Regions from separate parts of the Actinomadura graeca genome, predicted to be linked through region 1. Evidence: riboswitches for the same ligand, from Rfam matches in the RefSeq annotation. Region 1 holds a riboswitch; each other region holds the start of a gene.

Region 1 (4,153 bases):
CGATCCAGACCAAGCTCGGGACCCGCAACCGGGTGGGCATCGCCGCGTGGGCGTGGGACCACGGCCACGCCACCGGCCAGGCCCCCTGACGACCACCGGCCCGTCGTGCGTGGTGATCATCGTGCGTCCGCCGGTCAGTGGTGGAAGCCGGGCTGCCGCGGTGCCCGCGTGGTGCCGGACGAGAGCCGCCCGAGCGCGTGCTCGATGTCGTCGGCGAGCAGCGCGATCTCGTCACGTCCGACACCGTGCCGGACGAGCACCCGCTGGACGACGGTGTCCTGGCGATCGGCGGGCAGCGGGTACGTCGGAACCTGCCAGCCGCGCATCCGCAGCTGCTCGGACAGGTCGTACAGGGTGAACGGCTGCTCCTGCCTGAGCGTGTAGCAGACGGCGGGAAGCGCGCCGTCGCCGTCGTAGAGCAACGCGAACTGCGGCATGGCCGCGATCCGCTCCGCGAGGTAGCGGGCGGTCTCCGCGCACGCCTGATGGACCCTGCGGTAGCCGTCGCGTCCCAGGCGCAGCAGGTTGTAGTACTGCGCGATGACCTCACCGCCGGGACGGGAGAAGTTCAGCGCGAACGTCGGCATGCTCCCGCCCAGATAGTCCACGTTGAAGACAAGGTCGTCGGGCAGCAGGTCCGCCGCGCGCCAGACCACCCACCCCACCCCCAGCGGGGACAGGCCGTACTTGTGGCCGGACGTATTGATGGAGGACACCCGGTCGATCGCGAAGTCCCAGGTCAGGTCCGGGTGCAGGAAGGGCGCGACGAAACCGCCGCTGGCGGCGTCCACGTGCAGGGGGACGTCGAGCCCGGTGTCGGCCTGGATCGCGTCCAGCTCCTTCGCGATCTCCGCCACGGGCTCGTAGTCGCAGGTGAACGTGACGCCGAGGATGGCCACGACGCCGATGGTGTTCTCGTCGACGTACCGCCGCAGCTGCCCGGGCCGCAGCCCCGTCGCCCCGGCCTCCAGCGGGACCTGCCGCAGCTCCACGTCGAAGTACCGCGCGAACTTCTCCCAGCAGACCTGCACCGGCCCGGCGACGAGGTTCGGCCGGTCCGCCGGCCCGCCCTCGGCCTCCCGCCGCTGCCGCCACCGCCGCTTCAGCGCGAGCCCGCCGAGCATGCACGCCTCGCTGGACCCCGTCGTCGAGCAGCCCACCGTGTCCCGGCGCGCGGGCGAGTGCCACAGGTCGGCGAGGATGTGCACGCAGCGGCTCTCCATCTCGGCGGTCTGCGGGTACTCGTCCTTGTCGATCATGTTCTTGTCGAGGCTCTCCGCCATCAGGCGGCGCACCTCGTCCTCGCTCCACGTCGTGCAGAACGTCGCGAGGTTCTGCGAGGAGTTCCCGTCCAGCAGCAGCTCCGCGCGGATCGCCTGGTACACCGCGCGCGGATCCGACTCCACGTCGGGGATCCGGTGCTTCGCGAGCGTCCGCTCGCTCAGCGGCATGGTGAAGGTGTCCTCGGCGGAAGACGACACGGTGTGCAGGGCCATCGCGTCCTCCGATGGGATCTCGTTGAGCGGCTCTGCTCTGACTTCCCGCGAGAACCCCTGCCTCTCCGGCGCCACCGTATTGATTGGCCCAAGGATCGGCCAGGAAACGCGGAGCGCCCGGCCGGGAAATGCCCCGGCCGGGCGCCGTTCACCGTTTCCGGCGATTCAGAGGTTCGTCGGACGGTACGCCTTGTACTCGCTGCCCGAGGACAGGCCGTAGTCACGCGTCCGGTAGTCGGTGCCGTACCTTCCGCGCTGCTCGTACGCCCAGTAGGCGGTGTGCGCTTTGTTGGCCCACTTCTCGAAGATGACGACGTGCCGGGTGGTGTTGGTTCCGAGCGCGTCCATGACGAGGTCGCCCTTCTTCAGCTCGGACATCGTGATGCGCTCGGTGTACCGCGACGAGGTGAGGCCGACGGTGTTCAGGCCGGGCGCGGACAGTCCCAGCGCCATCGACACGAAACCCGAGCAGTCCGTGCGGTACCCGTCGTGGTACCTGGTCTGGCTGTAGGGGACGCGGTCGCCGCTGTGCGGGTTCCAGGTCTTGGCCCGGGCGATGACCGCGGACCGGGCGTCGGTGTCCGCCGGGGCCGTCTTCCTCTTCCGCCTGGAGTCGTCCGACTTCTTGGCGGCGGCCTTCTTCTTATCGGGGGCGTCCGCCTTCTTGGGGACGGCCTTGTGAGGGACGGCCGTCCTGTGCGGGGAGTCGGCCCTGGTCCGGTCGGAGGTGCGCTTCGGGGGAACGGTTTCGACGGCCGCGACCGACTTACCGGAGTCCGGGTCGGACATCACCGACGCCTGCGCGGTGGCCGCGGCCACGCCGATACCGGCGAGGAGGACGAGAGCGCCGATGGTACGGCGGCCGAGAGGACCGCGCTTGTTGTCGTGGTTGCCTTGCAAGGGAAAACTCCTTGGCTTCCAGGCCGCCTACCGGGTTAGCTGACGGGTTCGGGCGTGGAAGTCGCCCTACGGCCTGCGGGCAGGCCGATTCACCCCAGGTCGTGAAGGGTGGGTCCCCGGCTCCGCGAGCCGCCGTGGTGGCACGGCGACATGGCGCGGACTAGGCGGGCGGACGCCCGGACGGGCGTCCACGAGGGGTATGAACAGGTCTGGCTCCGGGGCATCGTCGCCCGCGGAAGGGGGGGCACCCCAGCGGGGGCGCCGTGCTCTGCGACCTGGTCCTGGCTTCTCTCAGCGCCAGCACGCCATCGCGTGCGCATGGTCGGGCTGACGATCGGGTCTCAGGCAGAGGACCCGCGCGGCAGGACATCGCAGGGCGACGCGTGGATCGCGCCGCCGTCCCCGCCCGACGGCGTCAGGCGGGGCGATCGTGTCCGGGTGGACACGGTGGGGCAAAACGCCTGGCAGGCGCTTTGGTGTGCGACAAGCTACTCCGAACGTCAATGGATGGCAAACTGCCACAAAATCATCAACGTCCCAGGTCAGCGCCTCAGTAGCCCGGAAGCGCCCGCGTACAGGGGTATCCGGGACCTCCGGCGTCGTCCCGGAGCGGGTTCAGGTCACGGCACCGCCGCTCGCGCCACGCGGTCTCCGGGGGAGGCGGGGCGAGCCGCTCAGGGCTTGGGGCAGCGCTTCCAGACCAGCCGGAAGGTGCTGCCGTCGGGCGGCTCCATCAGCATGAGGCTCGTCTCGGACGCGTCGGACGTACCGCGGTCCACCGTGAGCTCCAGGCCGATGTAGGTGTGCCGGCTTTCCCCGCATCGCCTGAAGTCCAGCGACGCGATGTCGATCTTGTCGGTGAATTGCCAGCCGTCCGAATACGGGCCGGACAAGGAGTGGCGCCACGTCGTCCCTGGTGTCCCCGAGCCCTGGAAATGATGGCGCCAGCTGACCTGGCCGGATGCGCCCGGTGCCAGGTGGGCGTGGCCGCCGTGGTCGGCCTCGGCGATCGCGAAGGTGAACTCCTCCGGGGCTGCGACGCCCACCGTGTTCTGGCAGTTGCGCCGGTGGTCCGTCGGCTGGGACGTGCCGCCCGCCTGCGCGCGGAAACCGGCGGGCGTGAGGGTGAAGGTGAAAGAGACCGGGTCGGCGGAGAAGCCCACGGTCCCCTTCGGGCAACCCGAGCCGATGCTGTCCACCAGGGAGATGGTGACGCTTCCGGGGGGTGGGACGGTCGGGTCCGCCGAAGCGGAGGAGGGGGACGAGAATAGGGCGGCAAGGGTGAACGCGGAGCCCAGAGCGGCGGTGACCGTGCGTCCGGCGATCGTCATGGCGGCCTTCCGGGGGAGGCGGAGAGGGCGCGGACGTGCCGGGGGGGACGGCACGTCCGCGGTATTCCTGGCGGGCCCGGAAATCTGCGGTAAGAATAGTTCTGACAACAAAGGGCTGTCAATGTCGAAGCTTTTCTGTTGTCGTTCATATTTAACTTCACCGAGCCGCGGCCTTGATCTGCCGGGACGGCCGATACGGCCGTCGCCCGGCTGTTGCGGACGGGGACGCCGCCGCGCCGGCCCGTGACCCGTGAACCCGTTTCCGAGAACCGGGAGACAACCAGTGCGCATCGACCTCCCGAAGGAGAAGGGACACGTAATGCAACGACGCGGGTTGTCCCCATGACGGCCGCCGTGATCGATCCGGAACGGGCGCAGGAGCTGGACGACGCGGGGCTCATCGGGCTGTCGCTCGACGAGCCCGAG
Region 2 (4,153 bases), 3.4 Mb from region 1:
GCCGGGTGACCAGCTCCTCGCCGTCCACCCGCACTCGGAGCAGGACGTCCCAGACGGGATCGACGAAGCCGACCGGGTGGACGCGGCGCGGGTCGAAGTCGGCCCGCCAGTCCAGCCGCCCTCCGCGGTGCTCGATCCGGGCCCGGGTCCGCCGACGGCGCGACGGACGGCGCCGGTCGCGGAACTCCAGCGTGGCCGCGAGGCGGGAGTCCGGACGTATCCGCTCCAACGGGTTGAGCACGTAGCCGGACATGTGCGCCTTGTCGCCGCGCATCTCCAGTCCCGTGACCGTGTTCGCCGGGCGCAGTTCCCGGAGGGGCCGCTCGTGGAAGCCGAAGTCGGTCACGTCCAGGATCCGGCGGCCCGCCGCCCTTGCCGTCCAGGCGGCCACCCCGTGCGAGGGCGCGGCGCCGTCCGGGGACGGGGCGCCGCCCCAGAGGACCCGCCCGTCCCGCTGCTCCTCCAGATGGACGCGCAGCTCAGGACGTGCGGCCCGGCCGTACTCGGCCGCCGCCAGCGCCCCGGCGTGGTCGCCCTCGCGGGTCAGGTACGCGGCGATGGCCGCCATCGGGTGGGCCGTCTCGAAGGCCCTCGGATCCAGCTCCGCGAGGTAGCGGGCGGCCGAGTCCAGGAGCCGGGCCCGGTGGCCGGGGTCGCGGCCGCGCAGCTCGCGCAGGCAGAGGACCAGGTCGTGGTTGACGAACTTGACGTCCTTCGCCCGTCTCAGATCGTGGGCGCCGCGCAGCGCGAACAGCATGTCGATGCGCCGGTGGACCTCCAGCCGGTCGGCGAAATTGGCGACCTCGGCCCGCCGGCTGGAGATCGACGGCGGGACCTCCCGCTCCTTGACCAGCCAGTGGTAGACCCGGTGGGGGATCAGCGCCGTCCGCCCCGCCGCGAGGTACGCCTCCGCCGTGAACAGCAGGTCCTCGTAGTGGAGCCGCTCGGCGAACCGCAGCCCGTTGTCCTCCAGGAAGGCCCGGCGGTACGCCTTGTTGGTCGACAGCGTGTCGTAGAGGAGGTTGGGCCGCTCGCTCAGCGACCGGTGCACCGCGCTATGCCTGTAGAGCCACGGATACCAGGGGCGGACGCGGTCCTTCCGCCCCTCGGGCACGTCCAGGAAGATCCGCTCGCACAGGCCCGAGACCAGGTCGGCGCCGGTCTCCTCCGCGGCCGAGACGAGGTTGAGGCAGGCGTGCCGGTCCAGCAGGTCGTCGCTGTCGAGGAACATCACGTAGCGGCCGCTCGACCGCTCGATCCCGGTGTTGCGGGGACGGCCGCAGCCCCCCGAGTTGGACGGCAGGTGGACGGCGCGGACCCGTCCCGGGTGCGCGGCGGCCAGCCGGTCGGCCGCCCGCGCGGTCCCGTCGGTGCTCGCGTCGTCGACGATCACCGTCTCGACGCCGCCCAGCGACTGCGCCAGCACCGAGGCGACCGCGCGGGGCAGCCGCCGCTCGTCGTTGTAGGCGATCACCACCACGCTGGCCTCCGGGCGCGCCCGCATGGCCCTCCCCTCCCCGACTCCCCCGTAACCGGGCGGATACGTCAGAGAGTGTGTTTCCCGGAACGCCGCGCAGACGTCCAAGATCAGTCAAAGGGCCTCATTGATTGGCATTACCCGACATGGAGGAAACACCTGGAGGCTCGGGGCGGACAGCCGGAAGGCGCCCGGCGGGGGACCGGGCGCCTTCCGTGGGGGACGCGGGCGCCTCGGGGGAGGGGCGCCCTGCGGCGGGAGCGGGTCAGCCCCGGTAGTCGGGGTAGCCGTAGCCGACGACCTGGGAGGTCTTGCGGACCTTCCGCTTGACGGCGTTGCCGGTGTTGCCCTCGACGGTGTCGATCGTGCCGTCGCCGTTGTCCTTGACGACGAGGCCGACGTGCTGGATGCCGCCGATCCCGCCGGAACGGCCGTCCTTCCAGTCGAAGAACACGACCGCGCCGGGCCGGGCCTTGGTGCCCCAGCGGTCCTCCTTCTTGAACCAGGTGGCGTGCTGGACGGTGTAGGCGTCCCAGCCCATGTCCTTGGCGCCGACCTGCGCGCCGACCCAGGAGACGAACATGTTGCACCACTGGGCGCCGTCGTAGTCGGCGACGGCGCCGCCGTCGCGCCGGGCGGTCTCGGCCGCGTGCGGGGTCGACATGTACCACTTGTGGTACTTGGTCCGACCGTTCTTGCCCTCGCGGATGCCGACCTGCGACTCCGCCATCTTGATCACTTCGGACGGCTTGACGCGGTGGGGGGCCACCTTGAAGCCCTCCCGGCGGGCCTCGGCGGCCGAGAGGCCGGCGGCCTTCGCGGACTTGCCCGAAACGTGCGCGGCGGCCGCGGCGCGGGCCGGGGTCTCGGCGGTCGCGCGGTCACCGGAGAGGGGGTTGAACACCGCCAGCCCGACGGCGCCGGCGAGCACGGCGCCGACGGCGACGCCGACGGCCCGGTCCTCGGGGCTGAGGCTGGTCAGGGACAGTCGATTGAAACGACCGGTCATGCGGGGAATCTCCTTGTCTTCCATGGCGCCTACCGGGTTAGCTGACGGATTCGGGCATGGAAGCAGCCCTACGGCGCGCTCTGAGAGCGCCCCGATTCACCCCTGGAACCTGGGTCCCCGGCTCCGTCCGGTCGTGACGACCGGCACGGACTCGGCCTGGCATCGCGCCGTGCGATGCCGTTGTCGGATGTATCTCTGCGACTGATCTTGACTGGCGCGCATCGTCCTGGCGCGCGTCGCGTGCGTCATCGCTCCGCGACCTGCGGCCGCGCTCGGCGCGACCGGACACAACGCATGGAACGCGTTGGTGATTGGGTAGAAGGTACCAACCATCCCAAGAAAAGCAAACCAGGCACAAAGCACTGTCTTGCCTGCTCAAGAGCCTTCCAAGAGACTCCCAACGCCGCCACCCGGCAGGGTCTTCCCGATCTTTCCGCAGGTCGGCGCGGAAGGGACGTCCGACCAGGCGAAAGCCCTTATGGCACCGGGTTTTCCCCGCACAGCGCGGGTCTCGGATTTTACCTTGACGAGGCTGCGCAACGGCCGGGTAAAGAAAGTCCGGCGCGTGGCGGGCTCCCGGCATCGGCCGGCCGCCCGTGCGTCGGCGTGTCCTGCATCACGCGGGGTCACCGGCCGGGCAGGGCTGTGACCTGCCTCACTCCACGCTGATCGCGAAGAGCGTCGTGTCGTCGGCCGCCCGGTCGTGTTCCATCCGCGCGAGCACCTCGTTCAGGACCAGGTCGGGGCCCGAGGAGCACTCCTGCAGGATCTTCGTGAGCCGCCCGATCCGCTCGTCCAGGTCGGCGTCCCTGCGCTCCACCAGGCCGTCGGTGTAGAGGAAGACCAGGTCGCCCGACTTCAGCCGGGTCTTGACCGTGGCGTACTCCCATCCCGGGACCGCGCCGAGCATCGGGTCCGGCGCCACCTCCATCGGCGCCGCCCGCCCGTCCCGCACCAGGATCGGCGGCGGATGGCCCGCGCACGTCCACTCCAGGACGCGGCGCCGGGGCTCGAAGCGGGCGACGACCGCGGTTCCCGTCGCGGGCGGCTGGATATGGCCGACCAGCTCGTTCAGCCAGCCCACCAGCTTCCCGGGCGGCTGCCCGGTGGAGGCGAGCCCGAGCAGGCCGTTGCGGGTGCGGGCCATCGCCGCGGCCGCCGGCAGCCCGTGCCCGGCGGCGTCCCCGATCGCGAACAGCGCCCGCCCGTCCAGCATCGCGCGGGTCGCGAACCAGTCCCCGCCGATGCGGGCGGTGCTCTCGGCGGCCAGGCTGCGCAGGGCGACCCGCAGGCCCGGCAGGTCCTCCAGCTCGTGCTCGTCCGGCAGGATGGCACGCCGCAGCGTCACCGCCACCCGCCGCTCCTGCGCCGTCTTCGCCCGCTGCTCCAGCATCTGACGGCGGGTCTCGGCCAGCGCCCGCTCCACCCCACGCCGCCGGGTGATGTCCTGCGAGACGATGTTGATCGACACCGGCAGCCCGGAGGCGTCCAGCACCGGCTCGGCGAACACCCACAGGTGCCGGGCCGTGCCGTCCTGGCCGGTGACGCGGTGCTCGGCCTCCACCGGCTCCCGGCGCGAGAACAGCGTCTGGACCGCCTCCTCCACCAGCGGCAGGTCGTCGTCCGCCACGACCTTCGGCAGGTCGTGCGGCATCGGCGGCACCTCG
Region 3 (4,153 bases), 180 kb from region 1:
CGCTGCGAGGCCGCCATCGCAGCTCTACTCCGCGTACTCGTTGTACTCGGAGTCGTCCACCCGCTCGTCGATGACGATCGTCCCCGAGAAGCGGTCGTGGAGGGCCTGGTGCAAGGGCTGGTCCCAGATCGCCCACAGGTACGCCATCAGCCCGCCCGCCCAGACGAGCAGCATTCCGTACGCGGCGTAGCTCCACACCATCACGGCGAGGACGAGGAAGAAGAACACACCGATCTGGTACGCGACGTGGGTGACGGCCGCGCGCCACACCGCCTGCGTGGTCGTCACCGCCGCGCCCGCCGGGCGCACCTGGACGACGCCAAGGCCGAGCACGCGCTTGCCTAGCGTCCGTCCCCACATCGACAGCTGGACGGCCTCGTAGATGAACGGCAGCACCGACAGGACGAAGAACAGGGTGAAGATGATGGGCCAGTTCCAGATGCCCCCCTCGTCCTCCGCCTTGCTGCCGGCCTTGCCGAGGCCGAACGCGCCGACCGTGACGGGGAGGACGAGCGCGAAACCGAAGACCGCGACAAGGGCGTTGTCGATGATGCGCGCCCCGGCGCGACGGTGGATGGGCGCCAGCGGCAGATCCGCGGCGTTCCCGGAGTCGCCGTACTCGTCATAGGACGGTTCGTGGCGTTGGTACGACTGCTGCTCGTACGACTGCTGTTGCCATTGGTCCTGTTGCCACTGCTGTTGCTGGGGCTGCTGCTGCCACTGCTGCTGCCGGGCTTGCTGCCGTTGCTCCTGCGGCTGCTGGCGCTGTGGAGGATTTTGGTACGGAGGCGGCGGTCCGTACGAACCCTGTCCCTGTGGCGGCTGGTAGGGCCGTCCGCGGTCGTGGGAATCACTCATCGGGGGTCAGTCCTCCAGGCGAAGCAACATCCGGGTGTTGCCCAACGTATTCGGCTTGACCCGGTCGAGGTCGAGGAACTCTGCCACGCCCTCGTCGTACGAGCGGAGAAGTTCCTCGTACACCTCTGGCGCCACCGGAGTACCGAGGATCGGCTGGAAGCCGTGGCGCGCGAAGAACTCCACTTCGAAGGTAAGGCAGAACACCCTCCGCACGCCCAGTTCCCGAGCCGTTTCCAGAAGCCGCGTGACGATCCGATGCCCGATGCCACGTCCCCCGCATCCCCTGGCCACGGCGACGGAGCGGACCTCGGCCAGGTCCTCCCACATCACATGCAGGGCACCGCAGCCGACGAGCGTCCCCGGCTCCCCGGACGCCCCGCCCTGGATGTCCTCGGCGACCCAGAACTCCTGCACGTCCTCGTACAGCTTGACGGTGGACTTCTTGAGCAGGCGCCGTCCCGACGCGGCGTACAGGTCGACCAGCCTGCGGATCTCCTGCACGTCGGCGGTACGAGCACGCCGGATCACGACTTCCACAAACAGGCGACACTATCGAACGACCGACGTTCACTTGTTGTCGGCCCCGCCCCCACCCGAGGTGACGACCGCGAGTGACTAGCCAAAAACAACTAGTCCTCACGGACAACGGCGACGGATAGTGATCTGAAGCACACCGCCGACGTGCGCGGGGACCGGCAGCCGACGGAGAAACTACGCCACGACCAGGGAATTCGCATGTTCTGGTTGGCATCCAATCGCGCGTCCGTTAGTGTCCTGCGCTGATGTCGGCCTGCCGCATTGCGGAGGCCGGACCGCCGAGTCCCCGGGCCGCAACCAGTGGCCACGAGGAGCCGGGGACCCCACTCCCGGAGCGCCCCGGGAACCGTCCTGGGGCCGGCACCGGAAGGGGTGAATCCGCATCCGCGCGCGGCTGACCGCGCGTGCCCGCGGACGGGCTGCTCCGGCCCGAACCCGTCAGCTAACCCGGTAGGCGGACGAGGAGAGGAGAACCGGTGGAGCCGTCGCGGCCTGCATCCTTTTCACGCTCGGCACGTCCGCGGGTGGGACGCGCAGCACGTCTCCGGGGACGGTCGATCGCCGTCACGGGGGCGCTCGCCGTCGTCTCCGTCGCACCGCACGCTATGGCCCCGCACACGGTCGCGGCCGCGCACGCCGACCCCGAGCCCTCGACGAAGGAGCTCAGGTCCCAGGCGCTGAAGCTCGCCGACCAGCTGGAGCAGATGACCGAGCGGTACAACGGCCTGAAGGTCAAGCTCCAGCAGTCGCAGCGGGCCGCGAAGGTCGCCGCCGACAACGCCAGGCGGCAGGAGGAGTCCCTCAAGGGCATCCGCGAGAAGGTCGGCGCGCTCGCCGCCACCAGCTACATGCAAGGCGGCTCCGACCCGACGATCACGTTCGTCGCCGCGCAGGACCCGCAGGCCGTCCTCGACCAGGCCGCCACGCTCAACTACTTCGCCACGCGCGACAGCTCGAAGGTCCTCGGACTGATGCAGGCCATGCAGGCCGCCCAGCGCGCGCGCAAGGCGGCCGAAGCGCGCGCGAGCCAGGTGTCCCAGCTCCGCGCGGATCTCGACTCCCAGCGCAAGAAGGTCACGCAGACCTACGAGAAGGTCCGCGGCAAGCTCGTCAAGAGGGATCCCACGCAGCTCGCCAAGCTCCCCGTCATCGGCACCGGCAAGGGCGCGCAGGCGCTGCGGTACGCGATGACCAAGATCGGACGTCCTTACGTGTGGGGCGCCGCCGGCCCGACCACGTTCGACTGCTCCGGCCTGACGATGTGGGCCTACAAGCAGGTCGGGATCAACCTGCCGCACTACACCGGCAGCCAGTACAACGCAGGCACGCACGTCCCCGAGAGCCAGCTCCAGCCGGGCGACCTCGTGTTCTTCCACTCCGATCTGCACCACATGGGGATGTACGTGGGCGGCGGCAAGATGATCCACGCCCCGCACACCGGCGACGTCGTGAAGATCGCCCCCATCGCCGGACGCCCCTTCGCCGGCGGAGTCCGGGTCGCCTGACCGCAACCCGGCAACCCGCGATCCGCAACCCGCGAGCTGCGCGGAACACACGAACAGATGTGTGCGTGCATGGGTGCGCGCCCATGCAGAGGCAGCCTGCTGCGAAGACGAGTCCGCCGTACGGAGGAACTCGGGTCGTGCATGAGTGCTCGGTCGTGCATGAGTGCTCGGTCGTGCGGAACTTGCTGCCGTATGGGCGGCGGGCATGGTCCGGGCCCGAACCGCCGCAACGGGTCACGCTCTACAACTACGATCTTGAAACGGTGCTGCTCGGCAGTGCTGACCGAGAACAGCGATGCGCGGAAGTGGTGCAGTGAAACGGTGATGCACGGAACAACGTCCGCGGCGACGCCTCCTGCAGGGACCTACCTGTCAGAGCGCCGGCGCCGCCGCTGCGGGGTCGGACGGAGTTCGCGGGTCTTGGCGGCCTTGGGGGTCCTCCTTGGTGACGCCCGCCGTCCCCTGGCGGGCGCTTTCGTGCACGCGTGCTAGATGAGCTGCCTTCGGGCCGCCCACACCACGGCCTCGATAGGGGTGTTGACCTCCAGCCGGTCGCAGATCGTCCGCAACCGGCGGCGCAAGGTCCTTGCGCTCAGTTCAAGCTTGCGTGCCGCCACATCGGCGGTGACACCACTGGCGATCTGGGCGAGCAGCCGAATCTCCTCTTCGCTCAGCCGCAGATCGTCGGTGCCACGTCGCAGCAGTGTGGCCTGTTCCACTCCGTCCTCCCTCGTCCGTGGTTGATGACCGCGGGGATGCAGCCGTCCGCTGCACAGGCACGGGTTGGGCCTCGATCTGTACGCGTTGGGTTGCCGGGTCCGGAGCCTTCCGGACTTAGATCATCGGGTTCCTTTTCTGTCGAGCGGGCTTGGCCGGAGGTGGCCGATGGGCCGATTGCGGGGTCGAGCGGGGGAACTCCGGGTGACGATTCACTCGTTGGCCATCCGGACGAAGACGCGCTCCCAGGTCCGGGCCAGCCCACGAGGGTGTGGGGAGGCCCCGCCGTTTGGTGTGCGTCTTGCCGGGGACGGATCATGATCGCCAGCCATCCGAACCGTCCCTTCTCGGGTGGACCCACGAAATCTCGCCGCGGACGAAGATCGTGAATCGTTTCAAGCTACGCTTCGGCTCGGAACGCTAGGCGGCCGGATCCGGCCCGTCAAGCGTTGGTTAAATGCTATCTGTGTTCGTTTGGTCGCCTTGCGTGACCGAAGGAGCGGAGGTCGACCGAGGAAAACTCCACTACCTGCGAA
Region 4 (4,153 bases), 1.5 Mb from region 1:
TCGAGCGGGACCTGGAGGCGGGCACCCGCCGCAGCTACGACGTCTACGGCCGGTGCGCCGAGTGCGGGCGGGTCTACTGGCGCGGCGCGCACGGCGGCCACCTGGAGGCGATCGTCCGGGACGCGACACGCGTCGTGAACGGAACCGGCCCGGCCCGCGCCACCGTCTCAGAGTGAACGTTGCGGAAGGAAACCCAAGGAGCTGGTGACGATCGACCTCGTCGTGGTGGGTGCCGCGATCATTTCGGACGGACGGCTGCTCAGCGCCCAGCGCGCGGAGCCGCCGCACATGGCCGGCGGATGGGAGCTGCCCGGCGGCAAGGTGGACCCGGGCGAGTCGGACGAGGACGCCCTCGTCCGCGAGTGCCACGAGGAACTCGCCATCAAGGTCCGCCTGGGCCGCCGCATCGGCGGCGACTGGCGCCTGAGCGAACGCAGTCTCCTCAGGGTGTGGACGGCCGAGATAATCCAGGGCAAGCCACGCGCCCTGGAGCACCTCGAACTACGCTGGCTCACCCCCGCCGAGCTCTACGACGTCGACTGGCTCCCCGGGGACCGTCCCGTCATAGAAGAACTGGCCCACTCCCATCCCTGGCACCCCTGACCCGACCCAGGCGGCCGGGATCAACCGATGCGGTTGGCGCCGGCGAAGTCGGAGCGGTCGGAGAGGTTGGAGATCTTCACCACATCGCCGGTCTGCGGGGCGTGCAGGAACTTGCCTCCGCCCAGGTAGATGCCCATGTGGTGGACGCTGCTGCCGAAGTACACCAGGTCGCCGGAGCGCAGGGAGCCGCGGGAGACGCGGTGGCCGAGGGCGAGCAGGTCGCCGGTGTAATGGGGGAGGCCCGGCTTGCCGACCTGGGCGTATGCCCAGACGACGAGGCCGGAACAGTCGAAGGTGCCGGGCCCGGCGGCGGCCCACACGTAGGGGGAGCCGAGCTTGGTGAGCGCCTTGCGGGCCATCTTGGCGGGGAGGCCGGAACCCTTGATCGTCGCCGAAAGGCCGGTGCGGGGGTCCTTGATGTGGGTGGTGGTCAGTTTGTCGAGCCGTTTGGTGACTTCCGTCACCTTGGCCTTGGCGGCGCGGCGGGCGGCCTCGGCCTGGGCGGCGGCCTGGCGGACCTGCGCGGTCTTGGCCTCGGCGGCGCGTCTTGCCTGGTAGGCCTGGTCGATCTGCTTGCGCAGGGCCGCGACGGCCGTGGCCTGATTCTGGGCAAGGTAGGCCCGGTCGGACAGGCCGTCGGTGGAGCCGCCCGTCCCGAAGATCGCGTCGGGCCCGCCGCTCATGTAGTTCGCTGCGGCCAGCCGTCCGAGGCGCTCGCGGGCGGGGGCGGCCTGGGCCTCCAGGGCGGCGGCGGCCTCTGCGGCGGCCTGCTCGTCCTTGCGGGCCCTGCCCAGGTCGACGCGGGTCTTGTTGTACTTCTCGGTGAGCTTCTCGGCCTCGACGTTGAGTTCGCCGAGGCTCTTGCGGAGGCCGCTCTCCGAGGTCGGCAGCGGGTCCGGGGACGGCGCCCCGAACGGCTGCGCCGCGTGCGCGGCGATCGGCGCGGTGGCGCCGAGGGCGATCAGGATGACGGTGGCCGCGGTGGCGGCGGGCGCGCGGCGGCGCCGCCGGTGGGAATCCGGTGCCAAGCCGGTGTTCTCCTCTCCCTGCGCGCCTACCGGGTTAGCTGACGGGTTCGGGCCAGGAGGCGCCCTACGACGTGCGTCGATTCACCCCAGGGATGGTGGGTCCCCGGTTCTCCGCGGTGGGAGACTCGGCGCTCCGGCCGCAGACCCCGGGGGGCGGGGCCTCCAGACGACCGGATCTTGAGGGAGAGTACAAAGGATGGGCAAAGTTGGCCAATCCGAAAACCGTGTGACGGGCGGTACGTCCTACTCGGGCGGGGTCGGGCGCCCGGCCAAGTAGAATGGGGCCTGCCGCGCGTCTGCGGCGACTCCTGAACTCTCACGCAAGGCGAGCCCGCATGCCCATCTCCACGCGAGACGACCTCCGGAACGTCGCGATCGTCGCCCATGTCGACCACGGCAAGACGACGCTGGTCGACGCCATGCTCTGGCAGTCCGGTGCCTTCCGCGAGAACCAGGACGTCGACGACCGCGTCATGGACTCCAACGACCTGGAGCGCGAGAAGGGCATCACCATTCTCGCGAAGAACACCGCCGTCCGGCACAACGGCCTGACGATCAACATCATCGACACCCCCGGCCACGCCGACTTCGGCGGTGAGGTCGAGCGCGGGCTGTCGATGGTGGACGGCGTCGTGCTGCTCGTGGACGCCAGCGAAGGTCCGCTGCCGCAGACCCGGTTCGTCCTGCGCAAGGCCCTCGCCGCGCGGCTGCCGGTGATCCTCGTGGTCAACAAGACCGACCGTCCCGACGCCCGCATCGACGAGGTCGTGGACGAGACGTACGAGCTGTTCATGGACCTCGACGCCGGTGAGGACCAGATCGACTTCCCGATCGTGTACGCCTCCGGCCGCGCCGGGCGGGCCTCGCTGAACAAGCCCGCCGACGGGCAGATGCCCGACAGCGAGGATCTGGAGCCCCTCTTCGGCGTCATCACCGAGACGATCCCGGCGCCGGCCTACGACCCGGACGCGCCGCTCCAGGCGCACGTCACGAACCTGGACGCCTCCAGCTACCTCGGCCGGATCGCGCTGTGCCGCGTGCACGCCGGGACGATCAAGAAGGGCCAGCAGGTCGCCTGGTGCCGGCACGACGGCAGCGTCGAGAAGGTGAAGATCACCGAGCTGCTGATGACGGAGGCGCTCACCCGCAGGCCCGCCGACGAGGCCGGGCCCGGGGACATCATCGCGATCGCCGGCATCCCCGAGATCATGATCGGCGACACGATCGCCGACCCGGACGACCCGCGCCCGCTGCCGCTGATCACCGTGGACGAGCCCGCGATCTCGATGACGATCGGCACCAACACCGGGCCGATGGCGGGCCGCGAGAAGGGCACGAAGGTCACCGCCCGGATGGTCAAGGACCGGATCGACCGGGAGCTGGTCGGCAACGTGTCGATCCGCGTCCTGCCGACCGAGCGCCCGGACGCCTGGGAGGTACAGGGCCGCGGCGAGCTCGCCCTGGCGATCCTCGTCGAGAACATGCGCCGCGAGGGCTACGAGCTGACCGTCGGCAAGCCGCAGGTCGTCACCCGGGAGATCGACGGGAAGAAGCACGAGCCGGTCGAGCGGCTCACCGTCGACATCCCCGAGGAGCACCTGGGCGCGGTCACGCAGCTCCTGGCCGTCCGCAAGGGCCGCATGGAGCACATGACCAACCACGGCACCGGCTGGATCCGGATGGAGTTCCTCGTCCCGGCGCGGGGCCTGATCGGGTTCCGCACCGAGTTCATGACCGAGACGCGCGGCACCGGCATGGCCCACCACGTCTTCGAGGACTACGAGCCCTGGTTCGGCGAGCTGCGCACCCGCCCGTCGGGGTCCCTCGTCGCCGACCGCGCGGGCGCCGCCACCGCCTACGCGATCACGAACCTGCAGGAGCGCGGAACGTTCTTCGTCGGGCCGACCACCGAGGTGTACGAGGGCATGATCGTCGGGGAGAACTCCCGCTCCGACGACATGGACGTCAACATCACCAAGGAGAAGAAGCTGACGAACATGCGGTCCTCGACCGGCGACGAGCTGGAGCGGCTCACCCCGCCGCGGCTGCTGTCGCTGGAGGAGGCCCTGGAGTTCTGCCGTGAGGACGAGTGCGTCGAGGTCACCCCGGCCGCCGTCCGCATCCGCAAGGTCGTCCTGGACGCCAAGGAGCGCGAGCGCACCCGCGCCCGCACCAAGCGCGCCGGCTGACCCGCGGATTAGCCGGGTTCGGGGCGGGCACCACAGAAGACCGAGTCCGGCAGAAGCCAGACGAGCGTTCCGGCGGACCGAGCGCTGCGGCCGACCGCGGCGGCCGAGCCTTCCCGGCCGACCGAGCGCTAGAGGGAGCGGGGGCCGCCCGCACAGGCGGCCCCCGCTTCTCGCCCGCGATTTATGGACGGGCCGAAAACGGCGGCGGTCCGGGGAGATCCCCGGGCCGCCGCCGTCATCGTTCGCTTCGTGCTCCGCTCCGCGTCAGCTGAGCTGGACGGTCCCCGTCACGTCCGCGGCGAGGCGGAGCTGGTCGCCGTCGCGGAGGGGCGC

The links. A riboswitch is a leader RNA that binds a small molecule or an ion and turns the genes downstream of it on or off. The one in region 1 is predicted to bind cyclic di-AMP.
Region 2: another riboswitch for cyclic di-AMP. It lies ahead of AGRA3207_RS38020 (CHAP domain-containing protein); the one in region 1 lies ahead of AGRA3207_RS22710 (NlpC/P60 family protein).
Region 3: another riboswitch for cyclic di-AMP. It lies ahead of AGRA3207_RS23475 (C40 family peptidase); the one in region 1 lies ahead of AGRA3207_RS22710 (NlpC/P60 family protein).
Region 4: another riboswitch for cyclic di-AMP. It lies ahead of AGRA3207_RS29110 (C40 family peptidase); the one in region 1 lies ahead of AGRA3207_RS22710 (NlpC/P60 family protein).

The regions. Positions count from the first base shown of each region.
Region 1 is NZ_CP059572.1:5,107,399-5,111,551, forward strand. It holds gene AGRA3207_RS22700 (response regulator) at 1-89, shown strand, start outside; gene gad (glutamate decarboxylase) at 135-1,496, opposite strand; gene AGRA3207_RS22710 (NlpC/P60 family protein) at 1,662-2,396, opposite strand; cyclic di-AMP (ydaO/yuaA leader) riboswitch at 2,405-2,554, opposite strand; gene AGRA3207_RS22715 (DUF4360 domain-containing protein) at 3,071-3,595, opposite strand; gene AGRA3207_RS22720 (RNA polymerase sigma factor) at 4,070-4,153, shown strand, end outside.
Region 2 is NZ_CP059572.1:8,552,298-8,556,450, reverse strand. It holds gene AGRA3207_RS38025 (bifunctional glycosyltransferase/CDP-glycerol:glycerophosphate glycerophosphotransferase) at 1-1,504, opposite strand, end outside; gene AGRA3207_RS38020 (CHAP domain-containing protein) at 1,743-2,486, opposite strand; cyclic di-AMP (ydaO/yuaA leader) riboswitch at 2,498-2,653, opposite strand; gene AGRA3207_RS38015 (SpoIIE family protein phosphatase) at 3,142-4,153, opposite strand, start outside.
Region 3 is NZ_CP059572.1:5,291,354-5,295,506, reverse strand. It holds gene AGRA3207_RS23490 (RDD family protein) at 1-17, opposite strand, end outside; gene AGRA3207_RS23485 (RDD family protein) at 25-858, opposite strand; gene AGRA3207_RS23480 (amino-acid N-acetyltransferase) at 865-1,395, opposite strand; cyclic di-AMP (ydaO/yuaA leader) riboswitch at 1,721-1,868, shown strand; gene AGRA3207_RS23475 (C40 family peptidase) at 1,920-2,900, shown strand; gene AGRA3207_RS23470 (LuxR C-terminal-related transcriptional regulator) at 3,389-3,619, opposite strand; gene AGRA3207_RS23465 (LacI family DNA-binding transcriptional regulator) at 4,075-4,153, shown strand, end outside.
Region 4 is NZ_CP059572.1:6,575,109-6,579,261, forward strand. It holds gene AGRA3207_RS29100 (Mut7-C RNAse domain-containing protein) at 1-176, shown strand, start outside; gene AGRA3207_RS29105 ((deoxy)nucleoside triphosphate pyrophosphohydrolase) at 211-603, shown strand; gene AGRA3207_RS29110 (C40 family peptidase) at 624-1,631, opposite strand; cyclic di-AMP (ydaO/yuaA leader) riboswitch at 1,639-1,772, opposite strand; gene typA (translational GTPase TypA) at 1,967-3,820, shown strand; gene AGRA3207_RS29120 (FHA domain-containing protein) at 4,085-4,153, opposite strand, start outside.